DNA from 3 places in the Desulfitobacterium sp. PCE1 genome. Region 2 is predicted to be linked to each of the others. Evidence: riboswitches for the same ligand, from Rfam matches in the RefSeq annotation. Region 2 holds a riboswitch; each other region holds the start of a gene.
What was found. Region 2 has a riboswitch for cobalamin ahead of DESPCE1_RS0116330 (AIR synthase related protein). Riboswitches for the same ligand answer to the same signal wherever they lie in the genome.
Positions count from the first base shown of each region.

Region 1: another riboswitch for cobalamin. It lies ahead of DESPCE1_RS0101680 (anaerobic ribonucleoside triphosphate reductase); the one in region 2 lies ahead of DESPCE1_RS0116330 (AIR synthase related protein).
Region 3: another riboswitch for cobalamin. It lies ahead of DESPCE1_RS0105640 (bifunctional cobalt-precorrin-7 (C(5))-methyltransferase/cobalt-precorrin-6B (C(15))-methyltransferase); the one in region 2 lies ahead of DESPCE1_RS0116330 (AIR synthase related protein).

Region 1 covers NZ_KB913023.1:331,855-341,933, reverse strand. Annotated here, with positions in the region: gene DESPCE1_RS0101685 (ATP-binding protein) at 1-1,211, opposite strand, end outside; cobalamin riboswitch at 1,479-1,664, shown strand; gene DESPCE1_RS0101680 (anaerobic ribonucleoside triphosphate reductase) at 1,795-4,164, shown strand; gene nrdG (anaerobic ribonucleoside-triphosphate reductase activating protein) at 4,164-4,676, shown strand; gene DESPCE1_RS0101670 (YjfB family protein) at 4,741-4,938, shown strand; gene DESPCE1_RS0101665 (FmdE family protein) at 5,049-5,579, opposite strand; gene DESPCE1_RS0101660 (ABC transporter ATP-binding protein) at 5,609-6,388, opposite strand; gene DESPCE1_RS0101655 (iron ABC transporter permease) at 6,390-7,478, opposite strand; gene DESPCE1_RS0101650 (iron ABC transporter substrate-binding protein) at 7,453-8,550, opposite strand; gene DESPCE1_RS0101640 (metal-sensing transcriptional repressor) at 8,951-9,238, opposite strand; gene DESPCE1_RS22230 (hypothetical protein) at 9,385-9,543, opposite strand; gene DESPCE1_RS0101630 (carboxymuconolactone decarboxylase family protein) at 9,639-10,016, opposite strand; gene DESPCE1_RS0101625 (SDR family NAD(P)-dependent oxidoreductase) at 10,066-10,079, opposite strand, start outside.
Region 2 covers NZ_KB913023.1:3,257,350-3,267,428, reverse strand. Annotated here, with positions in the region: gene DESPCE1_RS0116390 (aminotransferase class V-fold PLP-dependent enzyme) at 1-520, shown strand, start outside; gene DESPCE1_RS0116385 (DUF3343 domain-containing protein) at 513-785, shown strand; gene DESPCE1_RS0116380 (hypothetical protein) at 1,039-1,236, shown strand; gene dapF (diaminopimelate epimerase) at 1,280-2,131, shown strand; gene DESPCE1_RS0116370 (YicC/YloC family endoribonuclease) at 2,370-3,251, shown strand; gene remA (extracellular matrix/biofilm regulator RemA) at 3,267-3,542, shown strand; gene gmk (guanylate kinase) at 3,554-4,156, shown strand; gene rpoZ (DNA-directed RNA polymerase subunit omega) at 4,159-4,365, shown strand; gene coaBC (bifunctional phosphopantothenoylcysteine decarboxylase/phosphopantothenate--cysteine ligase CoaBC) at 4,365-5,567, shown strand; gene metK (methionine adenosyltransferase) at 5,573-6,763, shown strand; cobalamin riboswitch at 7,072-7,254, shown strand; gene DESPCE1_RS0116330 (AIR synthase related protein) at 7,364-8,137, shown strand; gene DESPCE1_RS0116325 (ECF transporter S component) at 8,201-8,713, shown strand; gene DESPCE1_RS0116320 (ABC transporter ATP-binding protein) at 8,726-10,079, shown strand, end outside.
Region 3 covers NZ_KB913023.1:1,135,244-1,145,322, reverse strand. Annotated here, with positions in the region: gene DESPCE1_RS0105670 (sirohydrochlorin chelatase) at 1-352, opposite strand, end outside; gene cobK (precorrin-6A reductase) at 342-1,127, opposite strand; gene cobJ (precorrin-3B C(17)-methyltransferase) at 1,124-1,810, opposite strand; gene DESPCE1_RS0105655 (cobalt-precorrin 5A hydrolase) at 1,837-2,940, opposite strand; gene cobM (precorrin-4 C(11)-methyltransferase) at 2,937-3,707, opposite strand; gene cobI (precorrin-2 C(20)-methyltransferase) at 4,455-5,198, opposite strand; gene DESPCE1_RS0105640 (bifunctional cobalt-precorrin-7 (C(5))-methyltransferase/cobalt-precorrin-6B (C(15))-methyltransferase) at 5,298-6,524, opposite strand; cobalamin riboswitch at 6,690-6,870, opposite strand; gene cbiD (cobalt-precorrin-5B (C(1))-methyltransferase CbiD) at 6,912-8,051, opposite strand; gene DESPCE1_RS0105625 (glycosyltransferase family 8 protein) at 8,098-8,940, opposite strand; partial or broken gene ftsH (ATP-dependent zinc metalloprotease FtsH) at 9,049-10,079, opposite strand, start outside.

The sequences.
Region 1 (10,079 bases), 2.9 Mb from region 2:
TCAGGATGAGCTACCTTAAGTTCTTCATAAATATTGAGAATAAGGTCTGCTAGGTTTACTGGTTGGAGTGCCAATTCTTGCTTTGACGTTATGGAATACTCCAACAAACGATGAATCAATGTGTTCATATCTTGGCAAATTCCTTTAATGCTCCCTAACATTTCATTGGTCTCTGGATTAAGTTGTTTTCCATAATCCTCAAGAATAAAATTGCTATATCCTTCAATAGCTCGGATAGGCGCCCGCAAATCATGGGATATGGTATAGGCAAATCCCTCCAATTCGCTGACTGCATTTTGCAGTTCACCTGTGCGTAAGAGAATCCGTTGTTCCAGCTCGTCATTAAGCACCCGAATATCTCCTAACGCCTCCTCTAATTGGCGCTCTCGAATTCTCAGCTGCGCTTGTGTCTCCACCACGCGCTGAACAAAGCGAATGGTGATCCCACCCATAATAAAAAACAAAATAATTGCAAATAAGAAGGTGACTCGGGTTTCTTCACTGGGATTGAGATTCCATGAAAAAAAGGGGATCTCATCCGAAATATAGTTGTAAATTCCTAATACAGCTAAGGTAAAACATAAACCGAAAAGAACAATTGCGGACAAAATATACGTGTTATATCTTGCTCCACTAGAGATGGGGAGGTTAAAAAATTTGCGAACAAAAGGAAGGAGGAGCACTGCATCGCAAAAGCCTAATAAAATGGATTCGACAATGATTCCCTTGATTACGAATAAAAGAATAATCCCCATATCTATTTCCGTATAGGCTTGAGGATTCCAAAACGGTGTAATCACTTCATTGAATCGAATAAGTATTGGGAATAGAGTGATATAAACCACAAATCGGATAAGCACATATATCAACTGTAGAAAGTAGAGATTATAGACTCTCTTATTTGATTTCTGGCGTTTTTCACTCCCATATCCGTGAATAAGAACCCAAAGCAAAAGAGATAGGGAAGGAATCAGCGATGCCCAACCGTTATAACTCCCTAGAATAAACGGATAAAAAATAATAGGGCTGGCTACAACACTAATAACACCATACTTAGTCCCCCAGGCTAATGCCACCAACAAGGGAAGCATCAAACTCCATGTAATGTTAATGGAAAACCCATTAAAATCAAATCGACTTGCAAAGAAAACCCCGACAAAACTAATCAATCCAAACAAAATCGATATGAAGGTCCTGTAACGTTGGCTCATCTTTATCTCCTTAAGTAAACTCTCTAACTATCTTCTTAGTTATACCTCTATTTTTATCGATTTATCATCGGATGACAAGTCTTTTACTTTTTGCTTCGGTACATCTGTGATTTAGATCGTTGACACTCTCCTTGGTTTTAGGATATGATTTTATTAAACCTTGGCTCTGATTTTGGTTATAGACCCACTATATATAGTGTCTCTTCACTAATTTTTATCTATATATGGTGTTCGATAGGATTTTGATGTATAATAAAACTGATCCATTGATCAAGGAATCTCATAGGTGACTGTGTGACCACAGGTGAAAAGGGAAGCCGGTTAGAATCCGGCACGGTCCCGCCGCTGTAAGGGAGATATGCTTCTTGGCATTACCACTGAAAAGGTTTTCGGGAAGGTAAGAAGTATAGATGATCCTAAGTCAGAAGACCTGCCTATGGGTATACCACCAACTCTACGGAGTATAGAGTATGTTGGACTGCTAATGGCATGTTGTTTTTAGCTTCTCGACATCTCTGTCGGGAAGTTTTTGTTTCTTTATCAGATGTCAGGAGATTAGATTGAGAAAAGAGGTAGATTTTATTTGATTACTAAGATTCGCAAGCGAGACGGACGAGAAGTTCCCTTTAACATTGAGAAAATAGCCAGCGCCATCTTTAAGGCGGCCAGCGCCACAGGAGGCAAGGACTATCAATCCTCCCTCCTTCTTGCTGAGGAAGTGGTCAACTACCTTGAGATCAACCTACATAAAAGAGTTCCTTCCGTGGAGGAAATTCAGGACGCTGTAGAAAAGATTCTTATCGAAAAAGGCCACGCCCGCACAGCCAAAGAGTTCATTCTCTATCGGGCAGAACGGACCCGGGTCCGGGAAATGGATACCCGGCTTATGAAAGTCTATGAGGATCTCACCTTTAAAGAAGCCAAAGACAACGATATGAAGCGGGAAAACGCCAATATTGACGGGGATACCGCCATGGGCACCATGCTGCGCTACGGCTCCGAAGGGGCTAAACAATTCAATGAGATGTTTGTCTTAAAGCCAGAACACTCTAAAGCCCACAAAGAGGGAGATATTCACATCCACGATATGGATTTTCTCACCCTCACCACCACCTGCTGCCAGATCGACATTATAAAACTCTTCAAAGAGGGCTTTGGGACCGGCCACGGCTTCTTAAGAGAACCCAACGATATCCAAAGCTACAGCGCTTTGGCTTGCATCGCCATTCAATCCAACCAGAACGACCAGCACGGCGGCCAAAGCATCCCTAATTTTGATTACGGCATGGCACCCGGTGTGGCCAAAAGCTATATTAAACTTTACAGACAAAACTTGCTCAAAGCCTGCGAGCTTTTATTCCCTCAGGAGATGGATTCGGAAGAGCTGGAAGCCCATCTTAAGGATGTGTTCTCCACTCTGGAAAACCAAGGAGGGCACATACCTACCCTTTCCCCTGATCCGGACTATTTTGAGCAGGAATCCGCTCTGCTCCAAAACCTTCCTAACCTTAAACTGGACAAGCCTACCCTTCGGAAGGCCCAGGACTTTGCCGCTAAAAAGGCTCTCGCCGAGACGGATAAAAAAACCTATCAAGCTATGGAAGCCTTGGTCCATAATCTCAACACCATGCACAGCCGTGCCGGGGCCCAGATTCCCTTCAGCTCCCTCAATTACGGCATGGACACCACCCCGGAAGGCCGTATGGTGGTCAAAAATCTTCTCCTGGCTACAGAAGAAGGTCTGGGCAACGGGGAGACCCCCATTTTCCCTATCCATATCTTCAAAGTGAAGGAAGGGATCAATTATAATCCCGGGGAGCCCAACTACGATTTATTCCAGCTGGCCTGCCGGGTGAGTGCCAAAAGACTCTTCCCTAACTTCTCCTTCCTCGATGCTCCCTTTAACCTGCAATACTATGTCCCCGGCAAACCTGAGACGGAAATTGCCTACATGGGCTGCCGCACCCGGGTCATCGGCAATAGTTACGATCCTTCCCGGGAAACCATCTTTGGCCGGGGGAATCTTAGCTTTACCACCATCAACCTCCCCCGTCTCGCCTTAAAAAGCGACAAAAACCGCACTGAATTCTTTACCATGCTGGATGAGAAAGTTGACCTCGTCATCAACCAGCTCTTGGAACGCTTTGAGATTCAAGCCCGCAAAAAAGTCAAGAACTTCCCCTTCCTCATGGGGCAGGGGATCTGGCTGGACTCTGACCAATTGGGCTGGGATGATGAGATCCGCGAAGTGCTGAAGCACGGAACCCTTTCCATGGGCTTTATCGGACTGGCCGAGTGCCTTATAGCCTTAACCGGACAGCATCACGGGGAATCGGAAGAAGCCCGCCAATTGGGACTGGAGATTGTCCAGCATCTGCGCCAGCGCATGGATGAAGCCGGGCAGGAATACGGGCTGAACTTCTCTCTCTTAGCCACTCCTGCCGAAGGCCTCTCCGGCCGCTTCATTAAGATGGATCAGGAGCTTTTCGGCAGCATCCCCGGTATCACGGATAAAGAATACTACACCAACAGCTTCCACATCCCCGTCAGCTTCCCCATCCCTGCCTTTCACAAAATTAAAATCGAAGCACCTTATCATGAATTGACCAATGCCGGCCATATCACTTATGTGGAGGTGGACGGCGACCCGGCTCAAAATGTGGAGGCCTTTGAGAAAATCATCCGCTGCATGAAAGAATCCGGCATCGGCTTCGGCGCCGTCAATCATCCTGTGGATCGGGATCCCATCTGCGGATATACAGGAATCATCGGCAACGAATGCCCTCGCTGCGGCAGAGCAGAAGGTGCCACCCCCTTTGAGCGCATCCGCCGCATCACCGGCTATTTGGTCGGCACCCTGGATCGTTTCAACGACGCCAAAAAGGCCGAAGTCCGGGATCGGATTAAACACCTGAATTGCCTCCACTCCTCTGCGGATCAGAGGGAGGTCTGATGATGGACTTCCAGATCCGGATCGCAGGAATCATTGAAGAATCCATTGTCGATGGCCCGGGCATACGTTTGACGGTCTTTGCCCAAGGATGCCCTCACCACTGCCCCGGCTGCCATAATCCTGAGACCCATTCCTATGAAGGAGGAAAAAGCATCCCTATCTCAGAGATTCTCAAAGGTTTGGCGATGAATCCCCTCCTTGACGGCATCACTCTAAGCGGCGGGGAACCCTTTGCCCAAGCTGAAGGTTTTGCCTTATTGGCACAGTCCGCTAAGCAAAGAGGCTTCCACGTCATGACTTACTCTGGGTATACCTATGAAGAACTTACCGCTCAAAGTAAAAAAGAGCCTGCCTGGGCTCTCTTACTTGAGCATACCGATTTATTGGTGGACGGACCATTCGAATCAGCCAACAGAAATCTGCTTCTACCCTTTAGAGGTTCGGAGAACCAACGAATTATCGATGTGCAAGCAAGCCTGAAGCAGGGGAAGGTTGTTTTGGCCTTGGCTTAAATTCGCAAAAGGTTTGGTTAAACTATCCAAGATATGATATATTTAACTTGGAGGAGGGTTAACTATGGATATAGCAGCTTTGTCCGTCGTTTCCAATCAGGTTCAGCTCAAACAGCAAGCTTCAATTTCTGTCATGAAGATGGTTATGAATACCTCTCAGGAACAAACCAATGCCATGCTGGCCATGGCTTCGGGGATATCCAATGAGATGGAGCTATCTGTGAATCCTCAGCTTGGCAGTCAACTTAACGTCTTGGTATAATGATGTCCTTGTGCCCCGATTTATGCGCAGGATAAAAAGGACCGTTGCCGGTGAACATTGTTTTCCGGGCAACGGTCCTTTTTCGTTTATAGGCTTTTTTGTTGATAAGATTATAATCCATATCCTCTTGAATAGTCCTCAAAACAGTCCAGGCAGACCTTTTTCCCCTCCTGGAGCCTGATCTTATGTTCAGGCGCCCCTTCCCCGCAGCTTTCACAGACCACGGTCCTGAAGAGCCGGGCCTGCTTAGGCACAGTAAAACCAGGCTTTTTAAACTCAAACACTTCCTCCACCGGAGCGGTGAGGATATACTTTTGCCGTTCCTGCCGGTCCATTTCCCCTTGAGAGGGTTTCAGAACGATTCTCACACTTTCCCCTGTGGTTCTGTTGAAGAAGCTGAAGGCCATTTTTCCGGTTCCCCGATAGATAAGATTTCCTTTGCCAAAGCTGCATCCCGCAATAACTTGCACAGCATCGACTCCACAGGCATCATTTTCCGTCACGCAAACAATTTCTTCATCACTGGAGAACTTGAGTCCCATTTTTTCCTGGGCCGCTTCACATGCTCTGAAACCAATGGCTAATCCCGGACACTCATGGCCATGAAAGGCCACCGCTTTTTCCCACAACTGCTCATCCATAATCATCCATTCCTTTCTTTATTTATGCATTATGCTTTATTCGTCTTCATAACCTGCTCGGGGAAGGGCACGACCATTTTAACTCCATGGGAATATTCCATAGCCACCGGTATGCCGTACACTTCGCTGATCACCTTAGCATTCATGATTTCTTCGTCGCCATAGGCATAAATTCCTCCGTTTTTAATAAAGAGAAACCGATCACAATAGCGCAAAGCAAGATTCAAATCATGAATGACCATAAGGACACAGATATCTTCCTCCCTGGCGATTTTCTCTACCAGCCCAAGCATATCGTGCTGATTTTTCAGATCCAGGTTGCTGGTAGGTTCATCCAGGAGCAGCACTTTAGGTTGTTGGGTCAAAGCCCGGGCCAGCATTACTTTTTGCAGTTCTCCACCGGAGAGTTCATCGATATAAGAGAGGGCCATATGAGTTAGCTCCAATTTTTCAATCATGGTTTCAACGATCTCATAGTCTGCTTGGGAGGGGCTGAACTTGATATAGGGTTTGCGCCCCAGCATCACGGCATCGAACACTGTAAAGCGGGAGGTTTCACTGTGCTGAGCCACATAGGCCACCTCTTTCGCCACATTGGTCCGGGACATGCTGAACACATTCTGTTCATCCAGTAGAACCTGGCCGGAGCGAGGGGGTAGTATTTTATTGAGGCATTTAATCAATGTACTTTTTCCTGCACCATTATTGCCCAGAATGGCGACACAATGTCCATAGGGCGCTTCGAAGTGTACATCCTCCAGTACAAGGTGGGTTCCATAGTGAAAGCTAAGGTTCTGTACTTTCAGCATCCTATCTCGCCCCCTTGTAAATCAGATATAAAAACAGCGGCGCCCCGAGAAATGAAGTTATGGCACCAATGGGCAAAACCACCGGCGCTACAATGGTTCGGGAACAAAGATCACTTAACAGCAATATACAGGCTCCGGCTAGCATGGAAGCCGGAAGCAAAAACCGATAATCGCTGCCCACGAACCTTCTAACCATGTGGGGAGCCACCAACCCGACAAAATTAATAATCCCCACAAAAGATACGGCACTGGCCGCCAAAAGAGCGGACAACACCATACTGACCAAAATCAGCTGATCCACATGGATCCCCAGACTTCGTGCCGTCTGCAGCCCGCTTTGTATCCCATTGTAGCTCCAGCTTTTGGACATAAAGTAGATAAAAGTCAGACTAAGAATGACAAAGATAAGGACTATTTCATTCCAGCTGGTACGTCCCAGATCCCCAAATGTCCAATAGACCACCGAGGCCAACACTACATCGTCGGCAAAATATTGGGCCAGAGTGGTTCCCCCGCCGAACAGGGAAGAAAGAGCAACCCCGGCTAAGACCATGGAGGCTGGGGTAACGGTTTTAATCCGGGATAAAGCCAGAATGACCAATACGGAAATGATCCCCCCGAAAAAAGCGCATACGGTGACCAGAAAGGGGTTGGTAATACTGATCGCCCCGCTTCCCGTGGCATTATGCTGCACCCCGGCACTAAAGTAGACAATAGCGATGGTGGCACCAAAGGAAGCCCCCTGGGATACCCCCAGGGTTGAGGCAGAGGCCAAAGGATTCCGCAGTACGCCTTGCATGACACAGCCTGCCAGGGCCAAAGCACCTCCCACCACTGTCGCGGTCATGATGCGGGGCAAGCGTACATTCCAAACAATAGCGTTGGCCTGAGTCGTACCTTCCCCTATGAATGTCCGGAAAACCTCTCCCAAGGTCAGACCGGCGGAGCCGGCTGTCATCGAAAACAGGGCCGTACCTATCAGCAGGGTTATCAGGACAAAGAGCACAAAGCGCTTTCTGGCCATATATTTTCCGTAAGCATCCCGATAGTGAAGTTTACCTGAGTTACTGACCAAGTGTAATCTTTCCAAAGGTTAACCCGGCCTCCTTCATTTCGGCATAGATCCCTCTACCCAAAAACTTTGCAATGATTTCATCGGTCTTGGTCTCCATATCAATATCTGCAAACTTCTCAGGGAACAGCACCTTGCCTGCATAATAAGCGTCGGCTATAGCCACCTCACTATTCGTGGAGTAATTATTAAAGTTAATCATGGAATAAACCTTACCTTCTCTCACCGCACGCAAAGAATTGAAGTAATCAGGCTTCTTGGTATATTCCTCATTGACCAGATTCATATTGCCAGGATCGAGAAAGATGTAATCGGGGTCCCAGACCTGGATTTTTTCCCAATCCACATCGAATCCATCTTTCTGACCGGTCTCATCGGCTACATTGATGGCATTAATGGCCTTAAGGGGACCAAAGTTGGCATAGGTTCCGGCGAATCCGTGGGCACCGTTATAGGTTACGGCACCGGTATACACAACCGGTTTGTCCGTATCCGCAATATCCTTGGTCCGGTCATTGAGGTCGGCCCTTAACTGCTCCATATAAGCAGCCAACTCGGCACAGCGTTCCTCTTTGCCAAGAATCTCTCCGATCAATGTCAGGGATTGAGCCGTATCCTCCCCAAACAGGTTGGCCTGAGTCGCAATGGATACTACAGGAATCCCTGTTTTGTTGGCCAGCTGCTCAAGGGCGTCACTATTATAAAAAGTAAAGATGATATCAGGCTGAAGGGCAATAATCTGCTCTTCATAGGCGGTATAACCACGGCCGCCGCCTTTGCCTATACTGGGGAGGTCTTTGAATTGGTCATGATAGACATAGTTATAAGCTCGTTTTATTTCTCTCGTTTTGTCGATATCTTCAATTCCAATTAGAAGATCAGTGGCCTGGGCATAAGCGATTAACCGCAGAGCGCCTGAGCCTGTGCAAACGATGGAATCGATCTTCGCCGGAATCTCCACTTGCCTGCCCATCATATCGGTGACGACCCGGGTAGTGTCCTCCGTCCGGCCAGGAACCGCAGACTCCTGACTTGTACACCCGGTCGCAATAAGCATAAGTGTCAGTAAGATAAGGGTCAATTTTTTCATGGCATTCCTCTCCTTTTTAGAATTTTTTCTTTTATGGTCTTCAGGCCAATAAGCCCGTTTTTTATAAAGAAACTCATTTCATTGATCCCAAACCCAAATGGACCAAAAAATGAGCAAAAAGAGAAGGTATATTGAACCCTGCCAAGGGAATCCAATATCAAAAAACCATTAAAATAATCAAGAGTCCCCCAAAGAAATGCAAAAAAACCATGGAATATCCTCCCTGTATCTAGGGAAAAAGACCTCCATGGTCTTCATTTTACTATGATAGAGTGACCCAATCTGTAGCCAACTACTAGATCTAAGTATAGACTAACAATTCTTTCCTTATCTCACAAGCCCCCTAGGGGGATACTTTTCCAACATTCTTATCTCTTGAGGTTCAATTCAGATGTGCCAATCATTTAATAAACCGATCAATGGCCTTATTCAGATTTTCAATTGCCTTTTCATCGCCGAGTTCCCATACATCAACAATACAATGCTCAATATGATCTTTAAGAAGAACCTTACCGGTATTATTGAGAGCGGCTATAACTGCTGACAACTGGATCAATACTTCGCTACAGTCCTTTTCCTCTTCTACCATCCGTTTTACTGATTCCAAATGGCCAATTGCCCGGGATAAGCGATTGAGTACGGCTCTGGTATTATGATGATGGCTATGACCCTTTTCGCTCATTACCATGATTCAGCTCCTTACGAATACATTAAAAAGAAATCAAGATGATTTGCTAAAAAATAAAAAACCACAGAGCTAACCCCTTTTAGGTTAAACCTCCATGGTTTAATTCATTTCATTCATTTCTTTTGAGGTATGATATTCGCTGTGATTTAGCTTTTTCCTCTTTTCTTCATTACTAATTTGCTTAATTGGGCCCTATCGGTCTTCCCTTCTGCCGTCATCATCGCGTCTGCCGCCCCGTCTGTGGGGGAACACGCCCCCATAAAAGCCGTGGAAATCGCCCCTGTGTTCTCCAAAGCCGCGGCCATGATAATGCTTCATAAATCTCTCCATCTTAAACAGGGGCAAATTCCCAAGCGCTTGGAAATTTGCCCCTCGTCAGCTATGGATTTCTCCATAGCTATTATTTCGTCTTTGCTGATTCCACTTTTTCAACTTCTTCCATCAAAATAGGCACACCCATGGCACAGGAATGGATGCTCAATAAGGTGGTACTCTCTAAGACAGCCATAATCTCCCTTTGGGTCACTCCCAATTCAAGGGCTTTTTGAATGTGTCTGCGCACACCTGGGGCATACATATGGGTGCAAGAAGCATCCACCGCGATGGCGATCAGCTCTGCTGTTTTGGGGTCCACAATGCCGGACATCGCCTGCATGGCCATATCCAGGTATTTCTCAGTCCATACCGGATCCAAATTATATAAGCCGTTCCAGTCATTGTTCCAATACCCGTTTTCCTGTAATCTGTTGCATATCGGGGTTTCAACCTTGTTATTCATTTGACAAGCACCTCTTTCTACTATTTATAGTCGTTTATTGGAGTGGACTTTAGATAGCGGCTC
Region 2 (10,079 bases):
GATCATTGTCAACGGCCGGCTCCCTTTTGAGATTGTCAAGACCGGGGGAGCGGGGGTGCACAGCTTTGAGATGTTCCAGGACAAAGACATGCCCGATCTGTTTGAGGCCGGTACCCTGAACAGTCATAGCCTTTACGGCCTGCAAAAAGGGGTGGAGTTTATTCTCAGTATAGGGATAGATGGGATTCAAAGCAGGGAAAATCGCTTAACTCAATTGTTTGTCGATGGTATCAAGGAGATTAAAGACCTCAGGCTTTACGGGGACTTTTCCGGAAGGGACAGGTTGCCGGTTGTTTCCCTGAATATGGGCAGGATTCCGGCTGACCATCTGGCCGGATTACTTTGGGAAAAATACGGGATCGCCACTCGGGCCGGAAGCCATTGCGCTCCCCTACTCCACCAAAGGTTTGGAACCATGGAAACGGGGATGGTCCGCTTTTCCTTTTCTTACTTCAATACCGAGGAAGAAATTGAAATCGGGTGCAGGGCCCTGAAAACTATTGCGGAAGTGTATGGTTGACAATATGGAATATATCATTACCTTCAAAAACACCAACTGGGCGATAAAATCGGAACACTATCTGCTGGAAGAAAACCTGCAGGTGAAAGTGATGCCGCTGCCGACCCAAATCAGCGCCGGCTGCGGAATCTGCCTGCGGATACCTGCGACGGAAATTCAGACCGCTTTGGATATCCTCTCGGCTAAAGAGGTTGAGGACGTAGGTCTTTATACAAGGGTTGAGAAGGATCGTGGCTATAGCTACGGCGAAGTCACCGACCGATAATGTGCTGAATATCCTGTTCCATGATGACCGATTTTGAGTTTTTGACAGGCCTAAAGGGCCTGTCTGTTTTTTTATATCCCTTTCGAAAAGACAGTTAATTTCTTTGGCATCACTACATTGGTTTAAGGGCTTCACAGTTATGCAGGCGTGCTTTTCTTAAAAAAGGGTTTTTATCCAGAGTGCAGAATACCTAAAAGAAACCACGAATATTAACTATTTTCAGTGGACTATTCAAGGCAAGAGGAGGACCATCATGTTTGAAGTATTGGTAGGAACTGTTTGGGCAGATCATATTGATGCACTATCCTATATCGTAGTGGGGTTATTGGCGATTTTCACGGTGTCCTTAATCATAAAAAAGGTCTTCAAATTAGCCCTCATCTTTACTTTAATTACGATTATGGCTTATTATATGGTACCGGATCTATTTGCTTCCTTTGTCCTTCCCTAAGCAAGAGGACCAAGGATAAGGGATAAGGAGTTGATGTTTAGCTATGGAAATCGTAAAAATGCATGGCCTGGGCAATGATTTTGTGTTTATAGATCACTTTGTGAGCGCCCCTGCAGAAACCCTTGATTATCCGGAGCTGTCCCGTAAGCTTTGTCACCGTCAGTTCGGGGTAGGCGGGGATGGGCTCATTGTCGTCCTCCCTTCGGAAAAGGCTGACGCCAGGATGCGTATCTTTAATTCGGATGGCTCAGAGCCGGAGATGTGCGGCAATGGCATTCGGTGTTTTGCCCGTTATATCTATGATCAAGGTCATGTGACCAAGAACCCCCTCCAGGTGGAGACCTTAGCCGGGATTCTAACGCTGCATCTTACCGTCGAAGGAGATAAAGTCACTGGGGTTCGGGTGGATATGGGCGAGCCGATCCTAAAGCCGGAACAGGTTCCGGTACTCATCCTGGGTGAGTCTGTGGTGGGGGCCAAGCTCAGTATGGATGGGCAGGAATTCGAGTTTACAGCGGTGTCCATGGGAAACCCCCATTGCGTCATTTTTGTCGAAGATTACGAAACCCTTGATTTTGAGCGTATGGGTCCAGCTATTGAAAAACATCCTCTCTTTCCCCGCAAGACCAATGTAGAATTTATCATAGTTAACAGCCCCAAGGAATTAACCATGAAGGTATGGGAGCGGGGATCGGGCCCGACCCTGGCCTGTGGAACGGGAGCCTGTGCTTCTGCCGTAGCCGCCGTCCTCAATGGCAAAACCGAGCGGAGTGTGACGGTTCATTTGCCAGGAGGAGACCTGCAGATCGAATGGGGAGAAGATAACCGGGTGTATATGACCGGACCGGCGGCCTATGTATTTAAAGGGGTCCTGCTTGAGGATGCCCTTAATTAAGAACAAAGACGTTTGTCATTGAATGATAGCAAAAGATGGACTGCTTCCTTGAGATGAGGCGGTCCATCTTTAAGTTGCGGATGATTTTGTCCCCAGTGTTGATTCCGGCTTCTTTTGCTGCACATTATATAAGGAAAGCTACATTACAATTCACTATCAAAAAAGTACCTTAAATTGTTTTTCTGAACTTTAATAGCTATAATAAATTTAAAATGTGAAAAAGAAAGTTGGTCTGGAAATGGCAAACAGCATGACAGGCTTTGGACGCGGGGAAGCTTCCGGTTACGGTTACCAATTTACTATTGAGTTAAAAGCGGTCAATCATCGCTTTTTCGAGACGTCGGTACGAATGCCCCGCCATCTGAATAGTTTGGAAGATAGAATACGGAAAATCCTCCAAAGCAAAATTAACCGCGGACGAATTGATGTCTTTGTTAATGTGAAGGAAACAGAAGAAAAAAAGAGATTGGTGAAGGTTGACAAAGATTTAGCCCTGTCGTATGATAAGACACTGAAGGAACTCGCTTTAGCTCTAAGTACAACCTATGAGACGGATATTTATCGTTTAGCCGCCTTGCCCGAGGTTTTTTCCGTAGAGGATACGGATATTGACCTTGAACTCATTTGGGAACCTTTAGGCCGTGCTGTTACAGAAGCCTTGGATGGATTCGTAGCCATGAGGAAGGTAGAAGGGGAAGGGCTGGCGGAAGATCTTTTGAGTCGTTTACATACCATCATGCTGGCTAAAGATGACATAGCAGGATATTCCGACACCATTGTCATAGATTATCAAACCCGCTTACAGGAAAGGATTGAGGTCCTTCTAGGGGATAAAGTCATCCTTGATGAAGCTCGCCTGGCTAATGAAGTGGCTTTTTTTGCAGATAGAGTATCCATTACCGAAGAGTTGGTTCGTCTGCAGAGCCATATTGACCAATGCCGGGAAGCTCTGAAAAGTTCTGAACCCGTCGGGCGTAAACTGGATTTTCTGGTTCAAGAAATGAATCGGGAAATCAATACCATTGGCTCGAAGGCTAATAATTTAAACATTACTCAGCATGTTGTTCAGATGAAAAGTGAATTAGAGAAGATCAGGGAACAAGTTCAAAATCTAGAATAATTGGAGGGTTAAGTTTTGGACATTAAATTGATTAACATTGGGTTTGGCAATATCGTATCCGCCAATCGCATTATCTCCATTGTCAGCCCAGAGTCGGCTCCTATCAAACGGATTATTCAGGAAGCACGGGATGCGGGAATGCTGATCGATGCCACTTATGGCCGCAGAACCCGGGCCGTGATTATCTGTGACAGCCATCACGTGATTCTATCAGCAGTTCAACCGGAAACCGTAGCCCATCGCCTCTCCGCGAAAGAAGCCAGCAACACTGCCGAAGACCCAGCTGATTAAGGGGGAGCATCGTGGAACAGAATCATGGATTATTGATTGTTCTATCCGGTCCTTCCGGGGCAGGAAAAGGAACCCTTTGCCAGGAGCTGTTAAGACAGATACCTCAGGTGAAGTATTCCGTGTCGGCTACGACACGCCAGCCTCGTCCTGGTGAAGTGGATGGATTGCATTATTATTTTCGAAGCCGGGAAGAATTTCAAACCATGATCGAACAGGATCAACTTTTGGAATGGGCTGAGTTTTGCGGTAATTATTATGGAACCCCGCAATTCGCCGTGGAACAAGCCATTCAAGCTGGGAATGATGTCATTCTGGAGATTGAAATTCAAGGGGCCTTACAAGTTAAGAAACGCTTTCCACAAGGGGTGTTTATTTTCGTCGTGCCGCCGTCCATGGATGAACTTTCTCAGCGTATCCATAAACGCGGTACCGAATCCGAGGAAGTTATCCAAAAACGGCTGCAGACTGCTGCTCGGGAACTGGAATATGTGAGCGAGTATGATTATGTGGTCGTGAATGATGAAATTCCTCTGGCAGTAGATAAACTGAAGAGCATTCTTCTTGCTGAGAAATGTCGTGTCAAAAGAAAACCTTATGTATTTCAGGGGGTGTAACCATGAAACAGCCTTCTCTCGATATTTTGTTGAGCAAAGTGGATAGTAAATATACCTTGGTGCTGGCAGCAGCAAAAAGAGCCCGTACCCTAATGGAAGATCCGGAGTTTGAAGTGAATTACCGTGGAGCTAAGCCGGTAAGTCTTGCTTTTGATGAGATTGCCAAAGGCAAATATCATTTCGAATTGACCCGTGAGGGAATAAAATAATGTTGCGGGGCAAGAAAATCCTTGTGGGGATTACGGGTGGTATTGCATCTTATAAAGCAGCGGATGTGGTGAGCCGTCTCCGTAAGCAGGGCGCAACAGTGTATGTGGCGATGACTAAGGGGGCGACTGAATTTATTGCCCCCTTAACCCTGAGGACCCTTTCCGGTCATCCGGTCTATGTGGAGATGTTCGAAGAGCCCAAGGTGTGGAACGTTGAGCATATCGCTTTGGCGGAAGCCGTCGATGCCGTATTGGTTGCCCCGGCCACGGCTAATCTATTGGCTAAAATGACTGTGGGACTCGCCGATGATTTTCTCTCTACTGTCCTGCTGGCAACTAAGGCCCCTATCTTTGTGGCTCCAGCTATGAATCATAATATGTATCATCATCCCACTACCCAAGAAAACCTGAAGCGGTTGCAGGAACGTTCCGTGCGGATTCTTGGACCGGCAACAGGCTTTCAGGCCTGCGGTACGGATGGAGATGGCCGTATGAGTGAGCCCCAAGATCTTGTGGAGGCTTTGCAGAGCTTTTTTGCCACATCAGGATTATTGGCGGGCAAAAAAGCCCTGGTCACAGCCGGTGGAACCCAGGAACCCCTTGACCCGGTTCGCTATCTGGGCAATCGTTCTTCAGGCAGGATGGGTTTTGCTGTGGCTGAAGCCTTAAGGGAGGCCGGTGCGGAAACCATCCTCGTATCCGCTCCTAACGAATTGCCGACCCCACCGGGAGTGAGGCGAATCGCCGTGATGACAGCTGAAGAAATGCATGCAGCCGTCATGGACGAATTTGCTCATATGGATATTGTCGTCAAAGCGGCGGCCGTTGCCGATTATCGACCCCTAGCCAATGCCGAACAAAAAATTAAAAAAGACGGGTCAAGTCTTACTCTGGAGCTTGTACCCACTCCCGACATTTTGGCGGAATGCGGCAAGAAGAAAGAACGCCAATTTCTTGTGGGCTTTGCCGCTGAGACGGAAAAGCTTTACGAGCACGCTCAAGCCAAAATGCAGCGCAAAAATGTGGACATGCTGGTAGCAAATGACGTAACCAAACCTGGAGCTGGATTTGGCAGCCCTACGAATATCGTGAGCTTGCTTTTCCCGAATGGAAAAAAAATCGATCTGCCCCAAATGAATAAATTAGACGTAGCTCGGCGGCTGGTTCAGGAGATTGCTGAGCGCCTTAGTGAAAAGGAGTGACTTCATTGGTAAGAAAATTATTTACCTCCGAATCGGTCACGGAAGGACATCCTGATAAGATCTGCGACCAGATTTCCGATGCCATCTTGGATGCCATCTTTGCTAAAGACCCCAATGCCCGGGTCGCTTGTGAGACTTCGGTTACCACCGGCCTGGTTTTGGTCAGTGGCGAAATCACGACCAATTGCTATGTGGATATCCCTAGTACGGTAAGACAAGCCATCCGTGAAATCGGTTATACCCGGGCCAAATATGGCTTTGATGCGGATACCTGTGCCGTTCTCACTTCTATCGGGGAGCAGTCCGCCGACATCGCTTTAGGAGTGGACAAGGCTCTGGAAGCGAAAAACGGAGAAATGAGTGAAGAAGAAATCGAAGCCATTGGTGCCGGAGACCAAGGGATGATGTTTGGCTACGCTACCAATGAAACGGAAAGCTATATGCCTCTTCCTATTGACCTGGCTCACCGCCTGGCCCGCCGCTTGAGCGAAGTACGCAAGTCGGATATCCTGGATTATCTGCGTCCTGACGGCAAGACTCAGGTGACGGTAGAGTATGAGGACAATCGTCCCGTCCGTATCGATACCATCGTGATCTCCACCCAGCATCACCCGGAAGCCACCCAGGAGCGGATTCGCCGGGATCTGCTGGAGCATGTGGTATTTCCCGTGGTTCCGGCAGAGTTGCTGGACGAAAACACACGCTATTTTATTAACCCCACAGGCCGTTTTGTCATCGGTGGTCCCCAAGGGGATGCCGGCTTGACCGGTCGCAAGATCATCGTTGATACTTATGGCGGTATGGCTCGCCATGGGGGCGGAGCTTTCTCAGGCAAGGACCCCACAAAAGTTGACCGCTCTGCGGCTTACGCAGCCCGGTATGTAGCGAAAAACGTGGTGGCGGCCGGTCTGGCTGATCGCTGCGAAATCCAGTTGGCTTATGCCATCGGGGTAGCTCATCCCGTATCTGTTCAGGTGGAAACCTTCGGGACAGCTAAGATTGATGAAGAAAAAATCGGGGAATTGGTCAAAGCTAATTTTGACCTCCGTCCCGCTGGGATCATTAAGACCTTGGATCTGCGCCGTCCTATCTATCATCAAACGGCTGCCTATGGCCATTTTGGCCGTACCGATCTGGACCTGCCTTGGGAAAAGACCGATAAGGTAGATGCGCTGCGGGAGCAAGCCGGCTTATAGAGTATAAAGTTCAGAAGCAGATGGATAAGGCCGGAGGATTGTTTCAATTGGAACAATCCTTCGGCCTTGATTAGTTTAGAAGATAGAATAAACTCTTTATTTTTGGAATCTTAATCTTCTGAATAAAAAGATTCCTATGAAAATCAATATAAATAGTAAAGCCAGAATTGAAATTTTCGCTTTCACCAAAATCCCTCCTTCTTAATAGATTATCATGCTGTAAACTTAATGCATCCAGCTTTTTGGAATAGAAAAGATTTTGACTTGACATTATAACATTTTCGGCTAAACTGAATTCAGTAGGTTTTAACAATTTAAGGATTTCAGGTGCCCTTCGCCAAGAAGGGAGAATAGGGAACCGGGTGCAATTCCCGGACGGACCCGCCACTGTAAAGAGGAGTCTCAGCGTTGGATGCCACTGGGTAACTGGGAAGGCAGCAATGAGACAATGACTCGAAGTCAGGAGACCTGCCTGGAGCCGGGAACACATGAAGTTTGGTAAAGTTCATGGTCATTTTGCTTTGTCTGAAAGGAAAAGCGAGGTGGCTATGGACTTTTTATTTTTGCAGAAAAACTATTTGGAGAGGAGAGTTGAATGGATTGGGGTATCAGGGAAGAGATGTTGAGGTGGTTTCTTTGAATGATACGCAATACCTTGTCGCAGCTTGCGACTCATGCGGTGCTATTGGTGAGAAAGAGCTGGATGTGGTCAAAGTTCCCTGGAGGATTACCGGCAGGTTGACGGCCCGGGTAGCCTTAATGGAAGTACTCGCAGTTGGAGCGGTTCCCCAGATGATGAGCATTGCCATTGCCAATGACCCCATACCCGCAGGGGAAGAAATAATGAAGGGGGTGAGAGAAGAGCTAAGGGCTTTGAACCTGATGTCCCTGCCTACGGCTATCAGCACAGAAAAGAATATGCCTACAAAACAAACGGGCTTAGGAATCACGGCCATCGGGCTTTGCGATCAAGATAAACTTCGCATTGGTAGATCCAAGCCGGGCAATAGCCTGTTTTGCCTGGGACTTCCTAAAGTGGGAACTGAGGCGGCTAACCCGGAAGATCCGGACATTCTGCAGGGGGTACATGTCGTTAAATTGCTTAGTGTCCCTGGAGTGTACGACATTATTCCAGTAGGCTCCCAGGGGATAAGGGGTGAAGCCGAAGCCCTTGCCAGGTCTATTGGTGCCCGGTTTATTAAAAATTCCCGATGTGAACTTGATATCCATAAATCAGCAGGACCTTCAACCTGTCTCATTTATACGGCATCAGAGGATATTGAATTAGGGGATTTTGGCAAGATACCCAACCATAAAATTGGCAGATTGGAAGAGGATGGAGGTGGAGGTCTCCAAACAGGAAATGAAGACTAAAATCCAAGAGAAATGTTAGCGGAAAGATTCAAATTAATGAAAGAAATGAAGGAGAGAATAACAATGATTGAGCCGGCAAAGAAAACAACGGTCCAAAAATCAGCTCAAAATATCAGACGAATTGCGATCATGGCGGTCTTTATCGCCTTGAGTGCGGTAGGAGCCTTGATTAAAATTCCCAGCCCACTGGGGACAGTGGCCTTAGATTCTGCTCCGGGTTTTTTCAGCGCTTTAGCCTTTGGCGGTCTCGAAGGCAGTATCGTTATTGCCATAGGCCATCTGCTGACCTCAGCGGTGGTCGGTTTTCCGCTGGGAATTCCTATGCATTTGGTCATCGCCATAGAAATGGCTGTCTTTGCGTTGATTTATCGCCTTGTCAATAAGAAAATCGGTTTGATTCCCGCTGTTATCATAACCTCCCTCCTCAATGGTGTGGTGGCTGCCTTTTCGGTCTTCCCCATAGGCGGTATGGGTGCTGTTTTAGGGTTAATGCCTTTTCTTTTATTGGGATCGGTATTGAATGTTGCGGTATCTGCTTTAGCCTATAAGGCACTTAAAGGAAGCCGACTGATCTAAAGGGGTGTTAGGGTGAAGCCAGTAATTGAATTAAGGGATGTCTCTTATCGCTATCCACGGTCAGAAGTCGAGAGTTTAAAACAAGTCAGCCTGGCAGTGAAAAAAGGAAAATTCATTGCTTTGATGGGTCCCACGGGAGCGGGGAAAACAACCTTAAGCTTGTGTCTGAATGGATTGATTCCCCAATTTCTGCAAGGTGAGATGCGGGGAGAGGTAATCGTTGGGGGTAAAGAGACTGATAAGATTCGGGTGCAGGAATTGGCCAAGCAGGTAGGGCTTGTACTGCAGGATGCAGAAAGTCAGATCGTCGGGCGAACCGTCGGGGAAGACGTGGCCTTTGGCCCCCGCAATTTCGGTATCTCTATGCAGGAGATTCAGCAAAGGGTTGCCCAAGCCCTGGCCCAAGTTCGGCTGAACGGCTATGATGAGCGCTCTACGGCGGAGTTATCGGGTGGAGAAAAACAAAGGCTGGTGATCGCCGGGGTGCTGGCCCTGGAGCCGGAAATACTGGTAATGGATGAACCGGCCTCCGAGCTGGATCCGGAAGGACGGTTCGAGATCTATCGGACCTTGGATGATCTCTGTCGTGAGGGTGAGCGGACGATTCTTGTCATTGAACATTCCAGTGAAGAAATCCTGCAAAGAGCCGATGAAGTCATTGTACTTAATCGCGGGAAAATTGCATGGCAAGGGGCACCGGAAGAGCTTTTTCGCAATATACCCCTTTTGCGGGAATTCGGGATAAAACCTCTTCCCGTCAGCTTATTAGGCTGGAACTTTTTGGAGAGAGGATGGATTGAATTCGAAGATGTTCCTTTAGATGTGGCCGGGGCGGAATCCTTGATCCGCAATTTGGTAAGGAAGAAAAATGCCCAGGGCAGAATAGCCTCCTTGGTTAAGCCCATAGAGAGAAAAGAAGTTCATCAAGAGGGAAGGGTGGAGGAGGGTCCCCGGAGTTCACCGTTGATTCAGGTTAAACAGCTTGTTCACCAATTTACATCAGGACAACTGGGTGTGCGGGGAATTGATCTCACTATTCAAAAGGGAGAATTTGTAGCACTGGTTGGTTCCAACGGAGCCGGAAAAACCACTTTAGCAAAACATATCAATGGCTTGCTTAAACCCACAGAGGGAGAAGTTCTCGTCAAGGGCCTGAATACGAAAGACTATGACACGGCTCAGTTAGCCCAAACCATTGGCTATGTGTTTCAGAACCCGGATCACCAGATCTTTTCCGTCTCAGTGGAGAAAGAGATAGAGTTTGGGCTGAAGAACGCCGGTTTTACCGGGACGGAGATGGAAAAGCGGATCGCTCAGGCTTTGGAATTAACCGGCCTGGAAAAGTACCGTCAGGTTCATCCTTATA
Region 3 (10,079 bases), 2.1 Mb from region 2:
CCTTAATTCTTTGGCTTGCCAATTGAGCAATAACATCATCGGCTCCCAGTTCCTTGCTGAATAGAATCTCAACATCGGCGTATTTTTCCTTAAGCTCGCGAATTTCTTCATGGATATCCACGGTGACATGCATTCCCCGGAATAAAAAGAGAGGCATAATGATAATCTTCTTGGCACCCTGTTGAATCTTTTCCAAGACCCCTTCAGGTAAGCTGGGTTCTTGATGGTCCATAAAGACCGGGGTTACCTCTTCTCCCAAAATCTTACTTACTTTATGAGCTACCTCAACCAATCCCTGATTAGCCTCTTTGCGTCGACTCCCATGACCTAAAAGAATAAATTTAGTGTCCAAAGCTCTCTTCCACCTTTCTTATAAAATCTTCAATCGTCAATGTATTCTCTTCAGCCGCCAACTGCGGTTGGGCTTCCCGAGGTCGTTCCAAGACAATAACAGGAATGTTCAGCTGCAGGCAGGCCTGGACTTTCTCATCCGTACCACCGATTGCACCGCTATCCTTGGTAATCACCACATCAATCTTTAACTGCTCCCAGAGTCCCTCATTAAATTTCTGAGTAAACGGTCCCTGCATAGCTATAATCTGATAGGGTTTCAATCCTGCCTCTTCACATTGCTTTAGAACATGGGAGGTGGGAAGCACCCGTACATAAAGCTCGCAGTCGTTTAATTCAGACATCCCCACCCAATCCCGGAGGTTTTTGCTTCCGGTACTGAGAAAAACCCGCTTACCCAGTTGGGCTGCCAATCGGGCAGCATCCTCAAGATTGGAGGCAAAATGAAGGAGAGGGTGAACAGGATAATCTCCTGAAGAACGCTCCCAGCGAAAATAGGGAAGATTACATTTACCGGCAACGCACCGGGCTAAGTTCCGGATATTTTGGGCATAAGGGTGAGTGGCATCAATCAGGGCGTGAATGGCCTGTTCCTGCAGAATCCTCTCCATGGAATGTTCATCCAGAGCACCCGAACAGGTACGTAGACCTTGACGCTCAGCGATTTCGGCACCGTATTCCGTTAAAGTAGAAACCAGAACCTCATGACCATGTTTTTGTAATTCAAATGCTAATTCCCTGCCATCCTCAGTCCCCGCCAGGATGAATAACCTCATAAAACATATCCCCTCGGAGTCACCATATAGGGGCCTACGACACGGGTATGGGAATTGCCGATGATGACTGTGGTCAACATATCAATGGGGGATTGGGTAAATTCTGCAAGAGTCGTGATGATCACTTGAGAGTCACCACGCAACGCTTCCTTTACAATTCCCACCGGGGTTTGGGGATCTCGATATTCGAGTACTGCTTGACGAACCCATTCAATCTGGTCCTGACGGCCTTTACTCTTTGGATTATAAATGGCCATGACGAAATCTCCCTCTGCTGCCAGCTTAACGCGCTTTTGGATAACTTCCCAGGGCGTGAGCAGATCGCTCAGACTAATGACCGCAAAATCATGCATCAAAGGCGCTCCTAACAGGGATGATGCAGCATTGGCAGCACTTACTCCAGGGATAATCTCCAAAGGAATATCCAAGGCATCTTTTTCTTCCAGGCATTCTATCAGAATCCCCGCCATACCATAGACTCCCGCATCTCCACTGCTGACCAAGGCAATGGCCTGACCCTCCAGAGCGATCTCTACAACTTCGCGGCAGCGATCAATTTCTTGCCGCATACCCGTGGCCACCACTTTTTTCTCGGCAAGCCAAGGACGAATCAAATCGATATAGGTTTTGTATCCGGCGACCACATCCACTTCTTTCCATACCGACTGAGCCCGTTGAGTCATATGCTCCGCATCTCCAGGACCAATGCCTACCACATAGATTTTGCCTTGCTGATGGCCACCGTGACCCCATTCCACTTCTGCTTGGGAAGAACTAACTCTCCCTGACTCGTTCCCAGTAAGCTCGCTGCTTCGCATACACCATCCACTCCAATCTTCTCTTTGACATATTCCGATGGCCTTAGCCCTTGTTGTTCATTTATACTCTGTATTTCTTGTGATGAAAAGGTATGAAAGGGTATGCCCAGGATTCGGGCTGCCTCGATAATTCCTGCTTCATCCGCTTTTAATTCAATACTGTATAGCCCCTGAATACTCTTTGGTGATATCCCTATTTGCTTGAGACTTCCCTCAATGGCTTCCATCACCTGCTCCCTACTTACCCCTCTGCGGCACCCTACTCCGATACCAAAGATCCTTGGCACCAAATGAAGGGGCCTGCTTTTTCCCTGGATCCGCTCATGCTGAGCCGCAAGTTGTTCTGTTGTAACCCATAGCTGGGCATGTTCTTTATCTTTATCCTTAAGGAAATGGTAATAAGGGTCCTGACGCAGGGGGTGTTCCTCGGGCAGGCAATCGGTCCAGACCTTGAGATAACCCTGCTCCAGCAACAAAGAATTGACTTCCTTCAGTCCTGATAAAGGTTCGACAGACCAACCAAACCGTCGGGCGTACTCATCAGGTGCGGTCAGCCCTTGCACATCTGTGGCAGTGGTTATCACCGGTTGGGCATGGATCCACTGGGCCACGGATTTCGCCCAGGCATTGGCTCCTCCTAAATGCCCGGATAAGAGGGAGATTACAAATTCCCCTTTTTCATCCAGCACCAATACGGCCGGATCCCGATCCTTACCCTGAAGATAAGGAGCAATATGACGAACCACAATCCCCGTAGCCATGATAAAAATCAAAAGAGAGGAACCTTCCCATAGTTCAGGAAGGACTTCTTTCAGCTCACTAAAATAATAAGGATCGCAGCAAGGGGCAGGCTCTTCTGTTTCATGAATGCGCTTCTGACCCTCAAGACGCCGGTGCAGATAGAGTAAGGTTGGTTCCTCTTCAGGCCATTTCTCGATGATCCGGCAGGCCGTCCTTAAGCCCTGATCCCTTAACACCACAATGGCTGTTTTCATGAGCGTCCTTGCCGATACTCATGAGTAAATTCCGGGTCATACAGTTTAGAGCGGGTCCCTTGATCCCGGAGAAAATCTCCCACAAGAATCTGTGCATGCTTACGGATTCCCGCCTCTTTCACCTGATTTTCAATGGTTTCTAAGGTACCCTCCAGAATGTGTTGATCCGGCCAGCTGGCTCGATACACAACAGCTACAGGTGTATTGGGGGGGTATCCTTTCCTCAGGGTCGCCACCACTTCCCCTATATCCTGTACACTGAGAAAAATCGCCATACTGGCTTGATGTTGAGCCAATAATGCCAGATCTTCCTTTTCCGGCACCGGGGTTCTTCCCGCCAGTCGTGTAAGAATTAAGGTCTGGCTGACCTCAGGCAGGGTAAACTCTTTTTTCACCGCAGCGGCGGCGGCAAACACAGAGCTTACTCCCGGGATCACTCCGTAGGTAATGCCCTTTTCTTCCAGGCATTGCATCTGTTCCTGGATGGCTCCATAAACACTGGGATCTCCAGTGTGTAAACGAACGACTTTTTCTCCTTTTTGTACCCCTTCCGCCATGATGGCTACAGTCTCTTCCAAGGTTAACCCGGCACTGTCAAATAAAGCTATGCCCTCTCGGCAATGCCGCAGGATATCCGGGTTGACCAAGGATCCCGCATAAATAACCCGCTGGGCTTCTTCAAGAGCCTTTTTGCCTTTTAAAGTGATCAAATCCGGATCCCCGGGACCGGCTCCTACAAAGAGAACCGGATTAATATTCTCAGCCAAGGTTTTCACTCCTGTCTTTATAATGATATCCAAAGATCTTTTTAGTGCAGCCGTCTGGGTCGCGTAGCTTTACGCACAACGCACCTTCGGGCGTGATCTCCTGAAACCTTCCACCGGAAGGTTTCTTGATCGGAGACTCACGTACTCCATAGCTCCAGGGCTGGTCAACTCGCTTTCTTAACAGCATCTGCGGCGGATGCGTATGCTTTGGGGAGTGCCGCCTTGAGCGAAACTGTCCACCGGACACTTTCGACGCCAAACCCCGCTGTTTTCTGCATGTGAACCGTGGCTACGCTATGTTAGGAAAGCCTCGTTGACCCGACCGCCCCTCCGCTTAAAGAAAGCTTGGCTTATGGTCAGTGAAGCGAAGCAGAAGCCTTAGCTGCCTTATACACAGTGAAATCCGTTCGCTTTTGTGCGTAAAGCTACTCTTGTGGGTCTTTCTTGCACTTCTTTCGGGTCTTTTTCTGTGTCCTAAAAAGATACTTAAACGAATACTTGAAAAATCGCCCAAGGATTTTGATTTACAAAAGAGAGCGAATTTAAGCGAGCGGGAACAAAACTTCGCGAAAAGACTGCAGCGGAGTCGGGTTGGAAACAGGACGTTTCCAACCAGCCATTGAGCAGGAGCGATTTGGCTGGGCACCCGACGGAGCGAAGGGCTTGAGCGTTAGTTTTGTCCGCGCAGCTTATTGAGCGAACGGTGTAAAGCAAAATCCTGGAGATTTAGCTTTCAAAGGGTCTTTCTCAAGATTGAGGTTTCTTACAAAGCACAAGACTTAAATAGTCCACTTTTTCCAACACTTCCTCCGGGCCAAGCAGGCGAACGTCTTCTCCTGCCTGACCTACCCGGGTAGCTAAAACTGCCTGTGACCCGGTTCTTTGGATATGATTAAGTACATCCGGCAAATTTCGCGATACTTTCATTAAGACAAGATTAGGATATTGCTCATACTCCTCTAAGCCCTCGATCCCCGGCAAAACCACTAAAGGCTCATCTCCCGTAGCCAAAGGCCAATTCACTCGAGCTGCGACTGCCGCCATAGCCGTGATACCTGGAATGGTCTCTATCTGATCCGGTTCAAGCTGATCTCTTAAGATAGCAAGTAGATAACTGTAAGTGCTGTATAAGGAAGGATCACCTAAGGTAAGGAAAGCAACGGAATGCCCCTGACAAAGCTCCTCCTTAATCTTCTCTGCCGCAGTATGCCAAGCAGCTTGAAGTATGCTCTCATCAGCGGTCATCGGCATTTCTAACTCTAAAATGCTAACTCCGGAGGGGCAGTGTGATTTGGCAATTTCCCACGCGACACTTTCCCGCTCCATCTTGGACTTGGGTATGGCGACCACCTGAATAGCTTGTAGAATTTCCACTGCCCGCAAGGTAATAAGCTTCGGGTCCCCCGGCCCTACCCCTATTCCGTAAAGCTTAGCCTTTTCACTGATCTGATTGTTTACTATGTTTGTGTCTTCGTTCCTATCCTTCTTCACTTCGTTCCTCCTTAGCTCTTCGGCCCGCAACCATCCCGCGGTTCTGGAGCTCATTTTCTTTTGAACGGGTTCTTAACTCCTTTGTTTGAAGCAGAGGCCTTAAATAATCCCCTTTCTTCCTGAAAGTATAAATACGGGGTTTTGGGCCTGGGCAAGATGAATATCCTTAATACCCTTCCAGCGTACAGCTTGGATCGAAACCACATCAACATCCTCATATTGCAAGCTTTTTAAGGCTTCCATACCATGAGCTAATGTCTCTAAAGTTACGGCAGTCAATACAACCCTTCCCCCAGGCGCCAAGGGAGCTTGAAGTAAAATCTCCCGAATCTGCCCATGACTACCGCCAATAATACAGACATCCATAGGGGGGATTTCCTGTAACGTTTGAGGCGCAGATCCACGAACCAGTCGCAAATTTCTTACCCGAAACTTCTCTTGATTCTTCAGAATAAGCTCCTGTGCCTCCGGATTTTCTTCTATGGCATAAACGCAGCCACGATGAGCTAAAAGCGCTGCTTCAATGCTTATGCTACCCGTCCCTGCTCCCACATCCAAGACCCGGGTCGAAGGGGTAATCTCTGCCTTAGCCAGAACTTGAATCCGAATCTCATTCTTAGTCATGGGAACATTGCCACGAACAAACTCCTCATCCTTGATACCAAAGCTCTTAGGCAATGAAAGCAAGGATTGAGCCGACTTATCCTCTGGATTTTCAGGGTAGAGGATCATCACCGCATTAGAGAAATCTTCTTCCAAATCCATGAGCTGATGAGCATCTGTATTTAACCAACGCTCTTCCGGATAAGTCAAGGCATTGCCAAGAGAGATCTGCGGATTGAAGTCATAGGTATGATAATACTCAGCAATCTTCTGAGGTGAGTTTTCACCGCCAGTGAGAACTCCCAAGGGGCGGCTGAGATGTAAAGGTAAGCAATTCAGCGGACGGCCGTGGACACTGAGCAACTCTGCATCCTGCCAGGGGATCCCTGCTCGTGCAAAAGCAAGCTGAATGGAGCTAAGGCCAGGCAACACCTGGATTTCTTCTTGCGGGAACTCCCTTTTCAACCAAGGAAGCAGACTATAAAAACCTGGATCGCCAGAAACCAGGACACTTGCCTTTTTTCCCTGCTGTAATACTCTCTGCAAGGTTTTCAAGGTTTCGGCTAAATTTCCACTGACCCGGTATGACTCTCCCTTGAAATCCGGAAAGAGCTTTAAGGCTCGTTGCCCTCCTACCAAAACATCGCTCTGATGGACCATTTCTTCAACAGCCTGGGAAACCCATGCTCTTGTACCAGGGCCTATCCCCAATATTTGGATCATCCCATCACCTTCCCCTTTGTTTAACCTATATTTCGTTAATTAACCAAGCCTTCGGCTTTGCCCAATTCTGCCGCGATTTATAGTGAAATAAAAAAGAGCCCTGAGCGGCTCTTTGGTTTTTCCCTTCGGTTATTCCGAAATAATCACCACACCCATCGCTCGTGGGCGTAATGCAATGTTCAAGGCAGGTCTCCTGACTTCCAGTCTTCATGCCTCCCCCCCTTCCCAGGATTATCCCAGTGGGCTATAAGGAGGCACTCGTGGTTCACAGTGGCGGGACCGCGCCGGATTTTCACCGACTTCCCTTTTCATCCTCAAAAGAGGAACCTTGAGTATTATCCGATTGTTGTGACAATTTAATTCGAATTACTAAGTTATTCTCTACTTTTACCTAAATTCCTTCTCTATCTGCGGCCAATGCCAAAATTCTTTGCAGATCTCTTTGGCCTGATCGTCCCAGGCAATGATCTCACCGTTAAGCAAAGTAAAGGCGGTTCCCACCTGCACTTCCCCATGCACATGCTCTTGAGCCCGACAACTCGCCCTTTCTGCTAATTTAAACAGAAGATTTCCCCAACCCTTGGTACGAATTTCTTCAGCAGCACCTTCAACCGTTGGATACTCCGCTATGGTCTGCAAAAAGTTCCGGTCAATACCATTCAGTGCGGCATGAGCCACTAAAATTTCCATCCGGGCATCGGCAACATGGGTATGGGTATGGAAAATCCCCCCGGCTACTTTAATCAATTTACCAATATGACCAAAGAGAAGCACTTTCACGATCTTGCGATAGGCAGCCTCCTCCAGCAGAAAGCCCACAAAATTGGCCATCTGAATAATGGCTTCCTCAGGAACTTTCAGTTCCGCCGTAGCTGCTCTGAAACCATAATTGCCAGGAGTTAGAACAATGGCTTTATGTCCATAAGCAACGGCTTGATCCAGCTCAGGCAGAATAGACTTCTTGAACGCTTCCTCTGACATAGGCCGAACTATACCTGTTGTGCCTAAAATCGATATTCCTCCCATAATTCCCAAACGAGGATTCAGGGTCTTCGAAGCAAGCTCTTCTCCATCAGGCACCTCAATCACCACCAGGACTTCTTCCTGGGGAAATACTTCTCGTACCGCTGCCTGAATCATTGACCGGGGAACAGGGTTAATAGCGCTTTCCCCTGGAGGAATCTGAAGTCCTTTTTTGGTAACGACGCCAATACCTTGACCCCCGCGAATGAGGATTTCTCCTTTTTCAGAAAGAACCCGCACTTGAGCTACCACTTCCAAACCATGGGTGACATCAGGATCATCCCCTGCATCTTTGATAATACCTACACGAGCTATATCCTTTTCAATTTCCATTCGATGTATGGATAATTGAAGCCGTTCCCCTTGGGGCAGTGGGATATCTACTTGTGTTCCTTGATTTAATCCTTTCAGTAAGAAGCATGCGGCTTTTGCCGCCCCGGCTGCACAGCTGCCCGTAGTAAAGCCCATTTTCCATGAATGCCTGTCCTTCATCTCTTTCCTCATATCAGCCGCCCCATCTATTATCGTATTCAACTATAATGCTATCATTTCACCTCATCGTCTCAAAATCCTTCATTTTGTCATGAACCTTTTGTGCATAGTCTTTATAGAAAACATCCAATTCCCCCATATAATTTTCCTTCCAGGGTTTGTTGCGGCCACAATAATGGATAATCACGGTATTATTGCGGACCCAATCCAGGTCAATCTTCGCATCCCAATACTTGGGATTCAGGTTATAGAGAACATAATACCGTTCACTAAGATTATAGATTTTCGCATCCACAGTCAGCGTTCTATCACTATAAACTCCATTAAGGACATCTTGGTCAGGTAGAAATAAGCGATGCTTATATCCCTCAATATATTCATAGACTTCATGAATATCCTGTTCCTGGCGCAGCAGAGACAAGTTCATCATCATAACCCCCGAATTGACATAGGTGCTGTCTTCAGCCATATTAAGCCTGACATGATTAATCCTTTTCAATATTTCCTTGACATGGGAGGCCGCCGCGAAGAAATTCCCTTGGAAATCTATGGTATAGAACTCCTTTAAGGGATTTATCACCACTAGATCCGGATCCAGGTACAAAATCCGCTCGAGGTGATCCGGGAGATATTTGACAGCGAAAATCCGATAATACATTTCTTTGGGGTAGCGGCTGGTAATGGGGGCATCGCTTAAACCCTTATCGGAAATTTTAATGTCTTCAATTTTACATCGAGAGGTGTCAATGGCATGATTGATGCGGGTAAAGTCTTCTTTTGACATGCCGGAATGAGCCACATAAACTGTAAACTGCTCCCCTGGATTGGACTCAATCAGAGAGGTGAGCATGACGATCAAGTGTATAATATAATTCGAGTTTAGGGTGACTAAAATATTCATGGATTTACCCCTTTGCTGGTTTTATCTTTGGATATGTGGATTATGCTTTGTCACCTATTCAGAATAAAACAGGGACCGGGATGTTAAAAACATCACCAGTCCTTCATTTTACCTTGAGAGCACCGCCATAAATTCTTCTCCGGTGATGGTTTCTTTCTCTAACAAAAAACGCGCCAACTCATGGAGTTTGTCAATATTCTCTTTTAAGATTCCGAAGGCCTTTTGATGGGCACTTTTAATGATGGATAGGATTTCCTCATCAATTTTGGCTGCGGTTTCAGGGGAACACATCAAAGAGGTATCGCTACCAAGATAAGGATTATTCACTGTTTCTAAGGCCATCATATCAAAATTCTTGCTCATCCCCAGACGGGTAACCATGGCGCGGGCGATTTTGGTCGCTTGTTCAATATCATTGGAGGCTCCTGAAGTATAGGTTCCGAAGATCAATTCTTCGGCTGCCCGGCCTCCTGTAAAGGTCGTGATTTTATTGAACGCCTCCTCCTTGCTCATCAGAACACGCTCATCCTCTTCCACTTGCATAGTGTAACCCAAGGCACCGGAAGTCCTCGGAATGATGGTAATCTTATGAACGGGTGCAGAATCAGTTTGTTTGGCCGCCACTAAAGCGTGACCAATCTCATGGAAAGCAACAATCTCTTTTTCTCGATGAGAAATCACTGCCCCTTTCCTCTGATAGCCTGCAATAACGACTTCCACAGACTCCTCCAAATCGCTTTGGTTCACCCGGCTTCTCCCACAACGAACAGCCCGCAAAGCCCCTTCATTGATAATATTAGCCAGCTCAGCCCCGGATGCTCCGGCAGTGGCTCGGGCGATAGTTTTAAAGTCGATAGAGGGTTCCATTTTCACCTTTTGTCCATGAACCCTTAAAATGGCTTCTCGGCCTGCCAAATCCGGAAGCTCTACAGGGATTCGGCGATCAAAGCGTCCAGGGCGCAATAAAGCCTTATCCAGTGATTCCGGCCGGTTGGTAGCCGCGAGAATCACAACACCCTTCTTCCCATCAAAGCCATCCATTTCGGACAAAAGTTGATTCAAGGTTTGTTCCCGCTCATCATTACCTCCTCCGAAAGATCCTCCATCACGTTTTTTCCCGATAGTATCAATCTCGTCGA